DNA from 2 places in the Agaribacter flavus genome. Region 2 is predicted to be linked to the other one. Evidence: predicted binding sites of a transcription regulator. Region 2 holds the regulator's gene; the other holds the start of a gene.
The links. The regulator LexA, encoded in region 2, represses DNA repair genes until DNA is damaged. The targets are predictions, from matches to a motif close to TACTGTATNNNNATACAGTA.
Positions count from the first base shown of each region.

Region 1: uvrD (DNA helicase II) is a predicted target of LexA. The motif match lies at 3,871-3,890, and genes of this name have one in related genera.

Region 1 is NZ_JBHRSW010000023.1:485-7,432, forward strand. It holds gene ACFOHL_RS12470 (SPFH domain-containing protein) at 337-1,203, shown strand; gene ACFOHL_RS12475 (hypothetical protein) at 1,261-1,464, shown strand; gene uvrD (DNA helicase II) at 1,649-3,817, opposite strand; gene cysE (serine O-acetyltransferase) at 3,958-4,779, shown strand; gene yghU (glutathione-dependent disulfide-bond oxidoreductase) at 5,042-5,890, opposite strand; gene ACFOHL_RS12495 (IMPACT family protein) at 5,960-6,556, opposite strand; gene ACFOHL_RS12500 (HAD-IA family hydrolase) at 6,563-6,948, opposite strand, start outside.
Region 2 is NZ_JBHRSW010000029.1:36,136-43,083, forward strand. It holds gene ilvA (threonine ammonia-lyase, biosynthetic) at 1-1,249, shown strand, start outside; gene plsB (glycerol-3-phosphate 1-O-acyltransferase PlsB) at 1,273-3,714, opposite strand; gene lexA (transcriptional repressor LexA) at 4,130-4,750, shown strand; gene coxB (cytochrome c oxidase subunit II) at 5,009-6,145, shown strand; gene ctaD (cytochrome c oxidase subunit I) at 6,155-6,948, shown strand, end outside.

The sequences.
Region 1 (6,948 bases), on a different contig from region 2:
AGGTAGTTCTCTTGTGTTGCGTTATCAGCTCAGTATGCATGAAGGCATGCAGTACGTGGACTTTAGCAAAAGACTGGTAATTGACTATAAGGAGCAGTGGTTGCATTTGTCTAAAAAGTCTAAGCACATTGACAAGCTACTTCCATTGAGGAAAGCACTGATTCGCTTAAAAGAGGCGGGAACCTTAGATTCGGTAATGGAAAAATATTATGATCACGACTGGCGTAGCTTTAGTCGTGAACTTGCAATAATACACTAGGGTCTGCGTTTTTATTTGCATTTTCGATCAATTGATATTAAAGTGATATCAATATGATATCACTTTAAAGGTTTCTTATGATTGCTGAAAAACAAGGGTTTTCCTTAAATGGCTATGTAGTATTGGTTGTTATGCTGGTTGTTGTCGGGCTTATTTCGCAGTTAGCGATGATTTCTCACGCTTCTGCTGTGGTTGGGCTAACAGTGGTTATCTTGACGATTCTGGTTTTAGCCTCATTCGCAGGCTTTTTCATGGTTCAGCCCAATCAGGGCAAAGTACTTTCTCTCTTTGGCAGTTATGTAGGAACGGAGAAAAGGCATGGCCTGCGTTGGACTATTCCTTTCTTTTTACGTAAGTCTGTATCTCTAAGAGTGCGAAACTTTGAAAGTGCAAAAATCAAGGTCAATGACAATCAAGGTAATCCTATTGAGATTGCAGCAATCGTTGTGTGGTCAGTGACAGACACCGCTGAGGCTGTCTATGAAGTAGATGATTACGAGAGCTATGTCACTATCCAAAGTGAAGCTGCGCTTAGAAACTTGGCGAGTATCTACCCCTATGATCCTCGAGATGATGCCGAGGCTGAAATTGCGCTACGCAGTCATCCCAGTGAAATTGCAGAAAACTTACGGAAAGAAATACAAGAGCGCTTGGGGAAAGCGGGTATTACCGTGCTAGAAGCTAGGATCAGTCATTTGGCCTACGCACAAGAAATTGCCAGCGCCATGTTACAGCGCCAACAAGCCTCGGCGATTATTGCAGCTCGAAATCGCATTGTTGAAGGGGCGGTGGGTATGGTTGATATGGCACTAAAACGTTTGTCTGAAAAAGAAATTGTGGAACTGGATGAAGAGCGCAAAGCAACGATGGTGAGTAACTTGCTGGTTGTATTATGTGCAGAAAAAAGCACGCAGCCCGTTGTTAATACTGGTTCGATATATTAGTGTTTTCTGTTTGGTTGATTGTCATTTCAGTGTTAGTAGTGCGAGTAACAGTATTTAATGAGTAAAAAAGCGTACCCCTTGCGTATCAATGAACAAGTATTGTCTGCTATGCAACGCTGGGCGGATGATGATTTAAGAAGTTTAAACGCGCAAATTGAATATGTCTTGCGACAAGCATTGGTAAAGTCCGGACGAGTAAAAGTCACTCAACGCGTCGTTACTGAAATTGAAGAAGTAGACAAACTCGCGCCCAAAAAGTAGTTAGTTGTGTTTTGGGGGATAGCATACAAGGAGCTAGGTGAGGGGATTGAATAACAAAGCCTCAAAGGCATGGATGCCTTTGTGGAGCACCCATGGATGGGGTTCAAAGCGCCTTTGTTATTCAATCCCCTCACCTAGCTCCTTGTGTGCTATCGCTCAATTCGCAATGGCTACGAGGTTCTGACTAACACTGTGATAACTTGGCATAGGCTAACATTAGCCATTTTGTGCCAAAATCATCAAAGTTTACTTGTACCCTTGCGTGTTCATTCGCGCCTTCATAATTGAGCACTGTGCCTTCACCAAACTTTTTGTGTGATACGCGTTGCCCGAGTGTAAAACCACTGTCTGTAAAGGTTTCATGCGAAGCGGCGCTATCAAAGCGGTTGAAAACGGGCTGGCTAACTTGTGAACGTAAACGGATTTCTTCGAGGTATTCCGAGGGAATTTCTCGGATAAAGCGAGAAGCCGTATGGTATTTATCTTGACCATACAATCGTCGGGTTTCGGCGTAAGTGATAATCAGTTGTTGCATCGCTCGGGTCATGCCCACATAGGCTAAGCGGCGCTCTTCTTCAATACGCCCAGGCTCTTCATTGCTGATTGTACTGGGAAACATACCTTCTTCTACTCCCGCCATTACAACCAAAGGAAACTCTAAGCCTTTCGCAGTATGTATCGTCATCATTTGCACGGCGTCTTGATCCGCTTGAGCTTGCCCTTCTCCGGCTTCTAGTGAAGCATGAGCTAAAAATGCTGATAAAGGCGTCATGTCCTCTGCTTCATCAGGTATCTCAAATTGTTTGCAAGCAGTGACGAGTTCTTGCAGGTTTTCTACCCGAGCTTGCGCTTTGTCGCCTTTCTCTGCTTGATACATGGCATATAAGCCACTGGATTTGATCACAGCATCGGCTTGTTGTTCTAAGCTAAGCACAGATGTTCGCTCAGTAATACCATTGATTAAGTCGATAAAGCTCTTTAGGGCATTGGATGCTCGGCCAGTCAGTCTTTTCTCGTTGACCATGGTTTCACTGGCTTGCCACATAGAATAATTGTTTTCCCGAGCAAATAAACGAATATTACTGAGTGTTTTGTCGCCTAAGCCTCTTGCAGGTGTATTTACTACCCGTTCAAAAGCCGCGTCGTCAATTACATTGTTCACCAAACGCATGTAACTGAGCGCGTCTTTGATTTCCTGGCGCTCGAAAAAGCGCAATCCACCATAGATTCGATAGGGTAGGCCTTCATGAATGAGAGCTTCTTCGAGCACGCGCGATTGTGCGTTGTTGCGGTATAGTATGGCTGTGTCCTTCAGGGCGTGGCCGTCTTCAAAAAACTGCTTAATACGAGACACAATAAAACGCGCTTCGTCGAGTTCATTAAACCCTGCATAGAGGGCGATTTTATTGCCTGCTTGGCCTTCGGTCCACAGATCTTTTCCTAAACGTCCGCTATTGTAGGCAATGACGGCATTAGCTGCATTCAGGATGGTACTTGTAGAGCGATAGTTTTGTTCAAGCCTTATGGTTGCTGCGCCATGGTAGTCTTTTAGAAACTTAGAAATATTGGCAACATTTGCGCCTCGCCAACCGTAAATACTCTGATCGTCATCGCCTACAATCATCATACTGTTTTTGGCGCTTTTGAGGAGTTTTAACCAAGCATACTGGATGTTATTCGTATCTTGAAACTCGTCTACCAAAATCGCGCGGAAACGCTGCTGATAATGTTCTTGTAATTCGTCGTTGTCGCGAATGGTTTCATAGCAACGAAGCAGTAATTCGGCAAAATCAACCAAGCCTGAACGTTGGCAGGTTTCCTCATACGCGGCATAAATCTCTTTCATTTTTTGTTGGTTAGGATCGTTGTTGGTAACAACATGTTGCGCACGTAAACCTTCGTCTTTATTGCCATTAATGAACCACTGTATTTGTTTAGGAGGCCAATGTTTTTCGTCTAGGTTCATTGCGCGTAACAGACGCTTTATCAGGCGGTATTGATCATCAGAATCGATGATAGTGAAATTTTGAGGGAGGCTGGCCTCTTCGTAATGCAAGCGCAATAAACGATGGGCCAGTCCGTGGAAAGTGCCTATCCACATCGCATTTAATGCGCCGCCAGAGAGTGCCTCTACGCGTCCTCGCATTTCTTTTGCTGCCTTATTCGTAAAGGTCACCGCTAGGATGCTATATGGCGAAATGTTTTCAACTTCCATCAACCAAGCAATACGGTGCACTAATACGCGAGTTTTGCCACTGCCTGCACCTGCTAAAACCAGCATGTCACTTTGGGGAGCGGCTACGGCTTCGCGTTGCTTATCGTTCATTTGATCTAAAAGTCTAGATACGTCCATCTTTATTTTTGTTGTGTTGTTTTTAGTGCACTATAACAAATTCGTAGTAAAAAAGCTGTGTATTTGTACAGCATGGATATTTGACACGGTCTATATTTTTATTAGACTTAGCGCCATCAGTGTCAAATGGGGTCAGTGTCATGTCACATCATCCTGCAAAAAATCAAGTGCTCGCCAGTGATGAGTTTTGGAAGGCGTTAAAGTCCGAGGCCAAAGAGGTCTCTGAACGCGAACCGCTGCTAGCTAGCTACATACATTCTTGCGTTTATGGACATCACAACTTTGAGACATCCTTAAGCTTTATACTATCGAACAAAGTCAGTGACGATGTGATGCCTGCCATGGCGGTAGGGGAAATCTTTAATGAAGCGTATTTGTTGAATCCCGCGATGGTTGAAGCTGCGATTTATGATGTGCAAGCTGTGGTCGCACGTGATCCCGCCGTCTCGACTTTTTTACCGGTATTGACTCACTTTAAAGGGTATCAATCTCTCCAAGTACATCGTCTTGCTCATTATTTATGGCAAAACGGGCGCAAAGAGTTGGCTTTGTTCATGCAAAGTCGTAATTCGGAAGTGTTTTCTGTCGATATTCACCCAGCGGCAAAGATTGGGCAGGGCGTCATGCTTGATCACGCTACCGGCATTGTAATTGGTGAAACTGCAGTGGTGGAAGACAATGTATCTATTCTTCAAAACGTTACCTTGGGCGGAACAGGGAATGAACAAGGTGATCGTCATCCAAAGATCCGTGAAGGTGTGATGATTGGATCAGGTGCAAAAATTCTTGGCAATATTGAAATTGGAAAAGGCTCTAAAGTTGGCGCAGGCAGCGTTGTATTAAACAACGTAAAATGCGGTGTGACTGTGGTAGGTGTACCCGCAAAAGTAGTCGGTAAGCCTGATTGCAAAATGCCTTGCGATTCAATGGAGCAAAATGTACTTCAAGATAAAGCTAAATAACCTGAACTCGGGATAAGCAACTCCGTCCAGCAGCGCCCTAAATCCCGATCTCTGCGTTACTCAAGCTTAAAATAACTCGTTATTCCTTCACTTGAGCGCCTTGATATCGAGCTTTAGGTCACTACTGGATAGTGGATTAAACGAAAGAAAAATAAATTCAAGAGTTTACAGAATTGCTTATCCCGAGTTCAGGTTAAATAACCTTTACTCAGAATAAAAATCTTCACAACTTGAGAAGCAAAATCAATATGGCTAACAGAACCTAGATTTTACCTTCGAAGTCTTCAGCGCTGTGGCGTTCAGGCAGTTGCTCGCTCTCTTCCCCCCACGAGCGGTTAACAATTCTTCCTCTTTGTACACTGGGACGCGCGGCAAGTTGTTTTGTCCAACGTTGTAAGTGGGTGTAGTCTTGCACTTGTAAAAACTCACCTGCTTCATACAGTTTGCCTTGCGCCAATACGCCGTACCACGGCCAAATGGCAATATCTGCAATACTGAATGTGTCACCGGCTATAAACTCATGTTGACTGAGTTGTTTGTCCAATACATCCAACTGACGTTTTACTTCCATTGTGTAGCGGTTAATGGGGTATTCAAATCGCTCGGGTGCATAATGATAGAAGTGACCAAATCCACCACCCAAAAATGGCGCACTGCCCATTTGCCAAAATAACCAGTTTAGGGTTTCGGTGCGTTTGTCTCCCGATGAGGGGAGGAGCACACCAAATTTTTCTGCTAGGTAAACGAGTATGCTGCCAGATTCAAATACGCGTTGCTTGTGGCCAGTACTATAGTCAAAGAGCGCAGGGATCTTTGAATTGGGATTGGCTTCTACAAAGCCGGAACTAAATTGATCACCTTCAGATATATCGATTAGCCAAGCATCATATTCTGCTTCATTGATGCCAAGGGAGAGTAATTCTTCGAGCATAATCGTGACTTTCACACCATTGGGAGTAGCTAACGAATACAACTGAAAGTCGTGTTCTCCTCGGGGAAGCGCTTTTTCGTGTGTGCTACCTGATATGGGACGATTTATGTTTGCAAATTTTCCGCCGCTTGCTTGATCCCAAGTCCAAACGGTTGGTGGAGTGTATGTACTATCGGACATATTTTTCGCGCCTTAAAATAAGTTGAGTAGAGTAAGAGCGGTGATTAACAGGATAACTTTCATACTGCTTTAGGAAGGGCTTTGATCACCGGTTAAAGCGGTAATGAACTTTTTGTATGGTTCTGCATAACTAGTTGGAAAACGAACAGACAGAGACACGTGTGCCGAATATGTGGCGTCTATTACGGTACCTTGATGGAGTAATAGCCAGTGCCTGACTTTTTGTTCATCACCAAAAGATACATGGCATTGCGTCTCAATGGCTTCGACTAAAACTTGTGTATCTAAGCTACTAAGCACAAGGTTGGTGGCATTTGAATATGCGCGAATCAAGCCGCCTGCACCAAGTTTAATACCGCCAAAGTAGCGACTAATTACGACAACAACATTCCCAACCTCACCGTGTTGTAAAACATTTAGCATCGGCTTGCCAGCAGTACCGCTGGGTTCCCCGTCGTCATTCATGGCGACACTGATTGGTTTGTGTGGGGAGCCTAACAAATATGCCCAGCAATGATGCCTAGCGTCTGGGTATTTCATTTTGCAGGTGTTTACTGCCGCTATTGCGCTAGCACGACTTTCGGCTTTTGCGGCATAGGCATAAAATTTACTTTTCTTTTCTTCAAATAAGCGTTCGCAGGGTGAGGTGGGAATACTATAGCTCACGATTATTTAAGCTTGGCTCTTGATGATTCGCTTTAGCTCTTTTAAATGTTTGAGCTGGACGTTGGGTAAGATTGTGGCGTCACGCTCATCACGCAAGTTCATCTCGCGATCCGCGGCATACCACGCCGTATTGTAGCCAGCATCTGAGGCACCTTTGATATCTTTTTCTAAGTTGTCACCAACGTGCAACATACTGTCCGGTGCGATGCCCAATAGAACCGATGCTTTGTTGAACATATCGGCGGCAGGTTTCATTCTGCCGTCTTTCCCAGCAAGCAAAATATGTGAAAAATACTTACTAATACCTATTTTTTTGCAGTCGACATTGCCATTAGTAATAGCAACGATTGGCAAGCGGTTAGACAAACTTCGCAACAACCGTCGAATACCTT
Region 2 (6,948 bases):
TACCATTGTGATGCCAGAAACCACGCCCGATATCAAAGTTGATGCGGTAAAGCGTTTTGGCGGTGAGTACGCGAAAGTTGTACAATTTGGTACTAGCTTTGACCAAGCTAGCGATCATGCAAGAGCACTTTGCGACCAGCAGCAGCTGACAATGATCCCACCTTTTGATCACCCAGATGTCATTGCAGGTCAGGGGACAATCGGCAAAGAAATGTTGTCACAGCACAGTGACATCGATGTACTTTTCATTGCTGTAGGTGGTGGTGGGTTGGCAGCTGGGATTGCTGTTTACGTCAAACAGATCAACCCAAACATTAAAATTGTTGCTGTTGAGTCAGAAGAGTCGGCCTGCCTTATGGCCGCACTTGAGAAAGGTCAGCCTGTTACTTTACCCGAGGTTGGCATATTCGCAGATGGAGTGGCAGTCAAGACTATTGGGCAAACGCCTTTTGAGCTCTGTCGGCAATATGTTGATGAGGTGATGACGGTAAGTAACGACGAGCTGTGTACCGCCATCAAAGATATTTTTGATGACACACGGGTTATTGCTGAGCCTGCGGGGGCCTTGTCTGTCGCGGCAATGCGCAAATATGTGCGAGACAAGCAAGTATCTGGGCAAACCTTCGGTGGAATATTGTGTGGAGCAAACATTAACTTCCATACTTTGCGCTATGTGTCTGAGCGCTGTGAACTAGGCGAACAAAAAGAAGCTGTGTTTGCGGTGCAAATTCCAGAAGAAAAAGGCGCCTTCAAGTCATTTTGCGCTGCGCTGGGTGGTATTGTTATCACCGAATTTAATTACCGCTTAGCACACAATAGCAGTGCTCATATATTCGTCGGCGTAAAGTTAAAACAGGGTAGGGATGAATATTTAGCTTTGTTGGATAGACTAAAAGGTAGCGGCTACGACTGTTTCGATTTATCTAACAACGAGTTGGCGAAACTGCATGTTCGTCACATGGTCGGCGGAAGGCCGTCACAGCGCACGGAAGAAGTCGCTTATTCATTTTCTTTTCCTGAATACCCAGGCGCATTAATGCAATTTTTGAATGCACTTGGGCATGATTGGAATATTACCCTGTTTCACTACCGCAATCATGGAGCCGCGAGTGGACTTGTGCTGATTGGCTTTGAAGTAGCGCCAGAACAACAAGCGGCGTTTCAAACGCACATTGAATCAATTGGTTTTAATGCACAGTCGCATACTGATGATCCCGCTTATGAGTTTTTCTTGGCAAGTGGACGTTAATAAAGTCCACTTGGCCTCATAAGCTATTCACGCTCTATTTGTTCCAAATGTTGCACGACTTCCGGCCAAATCAATGGTGTTAGTGCGTTCTTCAGGGATAAGCTTTGCTCTGAAAACGCCAGACTTCCATCTTCTTGGCACTGCAGTAGTTCATTTTCACGCAAGGCATTGACAAAAGTAGACAGTACATTTTTGTCGTAAAACTCGGGCGAATGTAAACCAAATAGCGCGGATAGACGCTCAGCCACGGTCACGCTTTGTCGCTCCAACTGTGCTCGCCCGATGGTTTGTTCTATTTCTAATACTCTGAGTACCACCGCGTAGCGTTGCCAAGTTTCCTGCATGGTTCTGCTGAGTAGCCATGCAGTATGAAATCTTTTGCTGGTAGCTTCGGGTGGTGACAGTTGCCCGTTCTTATCTAATAAAAAAGCATGTTTAACAAAATAGTCGAGTAGTGCTTCGGCATAGTCAAGCGCTTCTTGTGAACTGTGGTGCATGAAGAATTCTCTCTTAAGCAAGGGAAACAGTGTTTCTACCAAACTTAGCACTTGTGATTTTTGGGTGTACTGAGCACTAAAAACTGCCGCCAAAACCAAACTCGGAATACTGAACATGTGGATGATGTTATTGCGATAAAAGGTGAGATATACCGCTGCGTTTTCTTTTGGCGACACCATCGTCCCGTACTTATCATCATATTGTTTAAATCTGTTTAGTGCCAGTGTGCGGTCAACAAGCTGCTGAGCCGTTTCTTTTGGCAATGTGGAATCATCGCTGTAGGGCACAGCAGAAAATAGCGCCAAGTAATCTTCAATCGCCTGTGTCAGTTCTTTTTTGCTCATCACATGGGTTTTGGAACTTAACAAGCTAAGCGCCAAAATAGCGGTGCCATTGATGGCAGAAGCGCGATTAATGCGCGTCATCACACTGTCGGCTAATTTATTGACAACGGGTGTGAGCCACTTTGGCTTTTTGTCGTTGGCATCCTGTTGCTGTCTCCATTCGGACTCAGCTTCATCTAAAAATTGACCAATTTGTATTGGATCACCAAAGTTAACAAAGCCATGCCCATAATTTTTTAACTTGCGAATGGCGGAAAACACTTGCGTAGTGGATTCTTTCTTTTTGTTTTTGCCACGCAGTTCTTTCATGTAGCTTTTGACTTCCATGACATGCTCATAGCCGATGTACACCGGTACAATCGAGACAGGGCGGTTTACGCCTTTGGTCAATGCTTGCAGGGTCATCGCTAGCATACCAGTTTTAGGTGGAAGTAAACGCCCAGTGCGACTGCGGCCGCCTTCGGGGAAATATTTAACCGAATAGCCTTTGTTAAACAAGAGCTCAAGATATTCACGAAATACTGCCGTATAAAGTTTATTACCACCAAAACTTCGCCTTAAAAAGAAGGCTCCGCCTCGACGAAAAATAGGGCCTGCTGGCCAAAAGTTAAGATTGATACCCGCTGCTATATGTGGTGTCACTAAACCTTCATGATAAATGACATAGGTGAGTAGCAAGTAATCCATGTGGCTGCGATGGCAGGGAACGTAAATGATCTCGTGCCCGTTTTGCGCAAGCTCTCTTACGCGTTCGGCGTGGCTCACGTCTATGCCATCATAAATCTTGTTCCAAATGCGAGTAAGTACCCGATCCCCCATACGGATCAGTCCTTCTCGATAGTCCGCGGCGATTTCGTCGATATAAGATAAGGCTGTTTTCTTGGCTTTGTCGCTACTGATACCTCGCTGCTTTACTTCATCATGTAAGGCATTTTTTACTGCCTCCGACCCCAGTATCGAGTTATAAAGAGTGGCTCGTTCTAGCAAAGTGGGACCACTCAGGGTTTGTCGCTTGCGTTGAAAGTGGGTGCGGGCGACTCTCACTAGCTTTTGCGCAATTTGTTTGTCACTTCCATGCAGATCTGCTAGCTGTCGAGTTGACACAGCGGGTGAATAACTTACAAAGTTGTCTCTGCCAAAAAACAACACAATGAAGGCCTTTCGCAACCAGTTAGGGGAGGCCTTGCTCGCGAGTAATTGGGCAAAACCTGAGTTTTCTTTTCCGGCCGACCGACCCCAAGTAATGAAAACAGGCACCACCTGAAGATCCAGATCGGGATTAACGCGATGAATGTGGAACAATTCAGTGAATATATCTTCGATAGCGGTTTTTTCTACTTTCCGCGTTAATATGCTCTGTGGTCGCTCTAAAAAGTAGCGCCTTTTTTGCAATGTGCCGGCTACTTCGATGATATCGTGTGGGCTGGGTAAGCCCAAAGCTTTGGTCGACTTATCAAGCGCGAGTTGATCGGTAAACGACTCGGTTTGCAGTAAAAAAAGAATCGGTTTTCTTGTATCGATACCTAACTCTGATTCGACATCCGCGGGCACGCTTTTAACCGATACCAGCCATCCAATTGTTTTTGAAAATATCCACCGAAATGCTGTTCTTATCGAACTCATTGTTATTTAAACCTTAAAAAATTACATTGCGCGTGTTTGGGAGAGTGCTCTTTGCTTTTGGATATATAAAGCACAAGTATCGGGCGGTGTCTCCTCAATGCTTAGGGATGCAATACTTAAAGCCAAAAAGGCATGGATGCCTTTTTGGAGGCCCCATGGAAGGGTATAAGGTGACTTTAAGTATTGCATCCCTAAGCATTGAGGAGATACCGCTTGTTACTTACGCTCAGCAAAGACCAACTGAACGCAATAGTACCATGAACACAAGTGCTTACCCAAAGTAGTATTTTTGCCACTATTTGCAGCAAATAGTATATGTTCTAATTATTTGTGCGTAAAAACAAAGATTTAAAGTTGCGTTTTTTACTACCCTGCGTATACTTTGTGTATAACTGTATAGAAAAACAGGCTGTTTATGCGTCCACTAACTCCAAGACAACAAGAAGTACTCGACCTAATAAAGAGTACAATGATAGAAACGGGCATGCCGCCTACGCGAGCTGAAATTGCTAGACAGTTAGGTTTTCGCTCGGCTAATGCTGCCGAAGAGCACTTAAAGGCGCTAGCAAAAAAAGGCGTAATCGACATACTGCCCGGTACTTCTCGGGGTATCAAGCTGAACTGCGCCCTAGACGATGAAGCCGAAGAGGGTCTTCCTCTTATTGGTAAAGTAGCGGCGGGTGAACCGATTTTGGCGCAAGAACATGTTGAATCACATTACAAAATAGATCCTGCAATGTTTCATCCTGGGGCAGATTTTTTGTTGCGTGTAAGTGGGATGAGTATGAAGGATATTGGCATTATGGATGGTGATTTACTTGCTGTGCACAAAACCCAAGAGGTGCGCAATGGTCAAGTTGTCGTCGCGCGAGTAGATGAAGACGTTACGGTTAAACGTTTTGAGCGAAAAGGTGCGCAAATTTTACTCCACGCTGAAAACGAGGAATTTGCGCCGATAAAGGTTGATTTGGCCACACAGTTTTTTACGATAGAAGGTCTTGCAGTGGGGATCATAAGAGATTCTGTTGATTTTTAAAATTTTACAATAAATTTACACAAACCGTCTAACAAGGCGGTTTTTTAATTTGCAAATGTCTAAAAAATGAGCTGTTAACAATAAAGATCGAACATCTTGTTCATTTTTTATAAAAAATGACTAGACGCCACTCTAAAACTGATTAATGATTGTACAGTAATTCACAAGTCGATAACAAAAATTACATGTTCCTTTTCTAATTGAAGTGCTGAGGAACGAAGCATCGATCAAATCAGAAGGGAGAGTAGTGTGAAGTCGCTGAAATTTTTAGTAGGTTCCTCTCTACTAATAGCATCTTGGTTCAGTGTGGCGCAAAGTGCAGCTGAACGTTCTGACCTTAACTTGCGTTCCGGTGTGACTGACATCAGTGCTCAAGTCTACAATTTACATATGTTGATGTTTTGGATTTGTGTCGTCATTGCCGTTGCAGTATTCGGTGTGATGTTTTTTGCAATGTTTAAACATCGTAAATCTACGGGGCATAAACCTGCCAATTTTCATGAAAACGTCAAAGTAGAAATAGCATGGACCATCGTTCCCTTTTTAATCCTTGTAGGTATGGCGATTCCAGCAGCCAGTACTTTACAGGACATGGAAGATACCACTAAGCCTGATATGACCGTGTTGGTCACAGGCTCGCAGTGGAAGTGGCATTACAAATACATGGAGAATGAAGTGGAATTCTTCTCTGTATTAGCTACCCAACGCGAACAAATCGAGAATAAATTTACCAAGGGCGAAAACTATCTTCTGGAAGTAGACAGGCCATTGGTTATCCCTACCGGACAAAAAGTACGTTTTCTCATTACGTCTGATGATGTCATCCACAGTTGGTGGGTACCAGATTTTGCTGTTAAGAAGGATGCTAATCCCGGATTTATCAACGAGGCTTGGACAAGAGTGAATGAGCCTGGTATCTATCGCGGACAATGCGCAGAACTGTGTGGGAAAGACCATGGCTTTATGCCGGTTGTGGTTATTGCGAAGGAACCGGCTGAATACTACAAATGGATCAATGAACAAGAACAAATTGCTATTAAGCGCAAAGAAGAAGAGCAGCGTTTACTTGCCATGAACATGAGTATGGACGAACTCATGAAGCAAGGTCAACAAACTTACAATGCAGTTTGCGCGGCTTGCCATCAGCCAAATGGTGAAGGTTTACCCGGTGTATTCCCGTCTCTAAAAGGGTCAGCGCTCATCTTAAATGACAAACAAGCACACATCGACATTATCGTGAATGGTCGTGCCGGCACCGCGATGCAATCATTTTCAAAGCAACTGACGATGTCTGAGATTGCTGCTGTTGTGACGTATACGAGAAACGCATGGAACAATAATACTGGCGACATGGTGCAAGCAAAAGACGTGAACGCCATCATGGTAGGAGAGTAGGGGATCACTATGACTTCAATAACTGACCCAATACAAGAACCAAAAACAGGCAGTGATGCACACGATGACCACGCGCATGACGATCACCACCACCATATTCCAAAGGGCTTATCGCGCTGGTTACTCACCACTAATCACAAAGACATAGGTACATTGTATCTGTGGTTTGCGTTTATTATGTTTTTGGTCGGTGGCGCGATGGCGATGGTCATTCGTGCTGAACTGTTCCAGCCAGGCTTGCAAATTGTTGACCCCAACTTCTTCAACCAAATGACAACTGTACATGGACTAATCATGGTATTTGGTGCCGTGATGCCAGCTTTTACTGGTTTAGCGAACTGGCTCGTACCCATGATGATTGGCGCGCCTGACATGGCGCTGCCGCGCATGAACAATTGGTCATTTTGGATATTACCGTTTGCCTTTTTAATCTTGTTGTCTTCGCTATTTATGGAAGGAGGCGGTCCTTCATTTGGTTGGACTTTCTACGCGCCACTCTCGACAACGTATAGCGGAGACAGTACGGCTTTATTTGTTTTTTCTGTGCACATAATGGGTATTAGCTCAATCATGGGCGCAATCAATGTCATCGTAACGATATTTAATATGCGCGCGCCTGGAATGACCTTAATGAAAATGCCGATGTTTGTTTGGACGTGGTTAATCACTGCATTCTTGTTGATTGCTGTCATGCCTGTTCTTGCTGGCGTGGTGACCATGGTTTTGACGGATAAGTATTTTGGTACAAGCTTCTTTGACGCTGCTGGTGGCGGTGATCCGGTTATGTTCCAACATATTTTTTG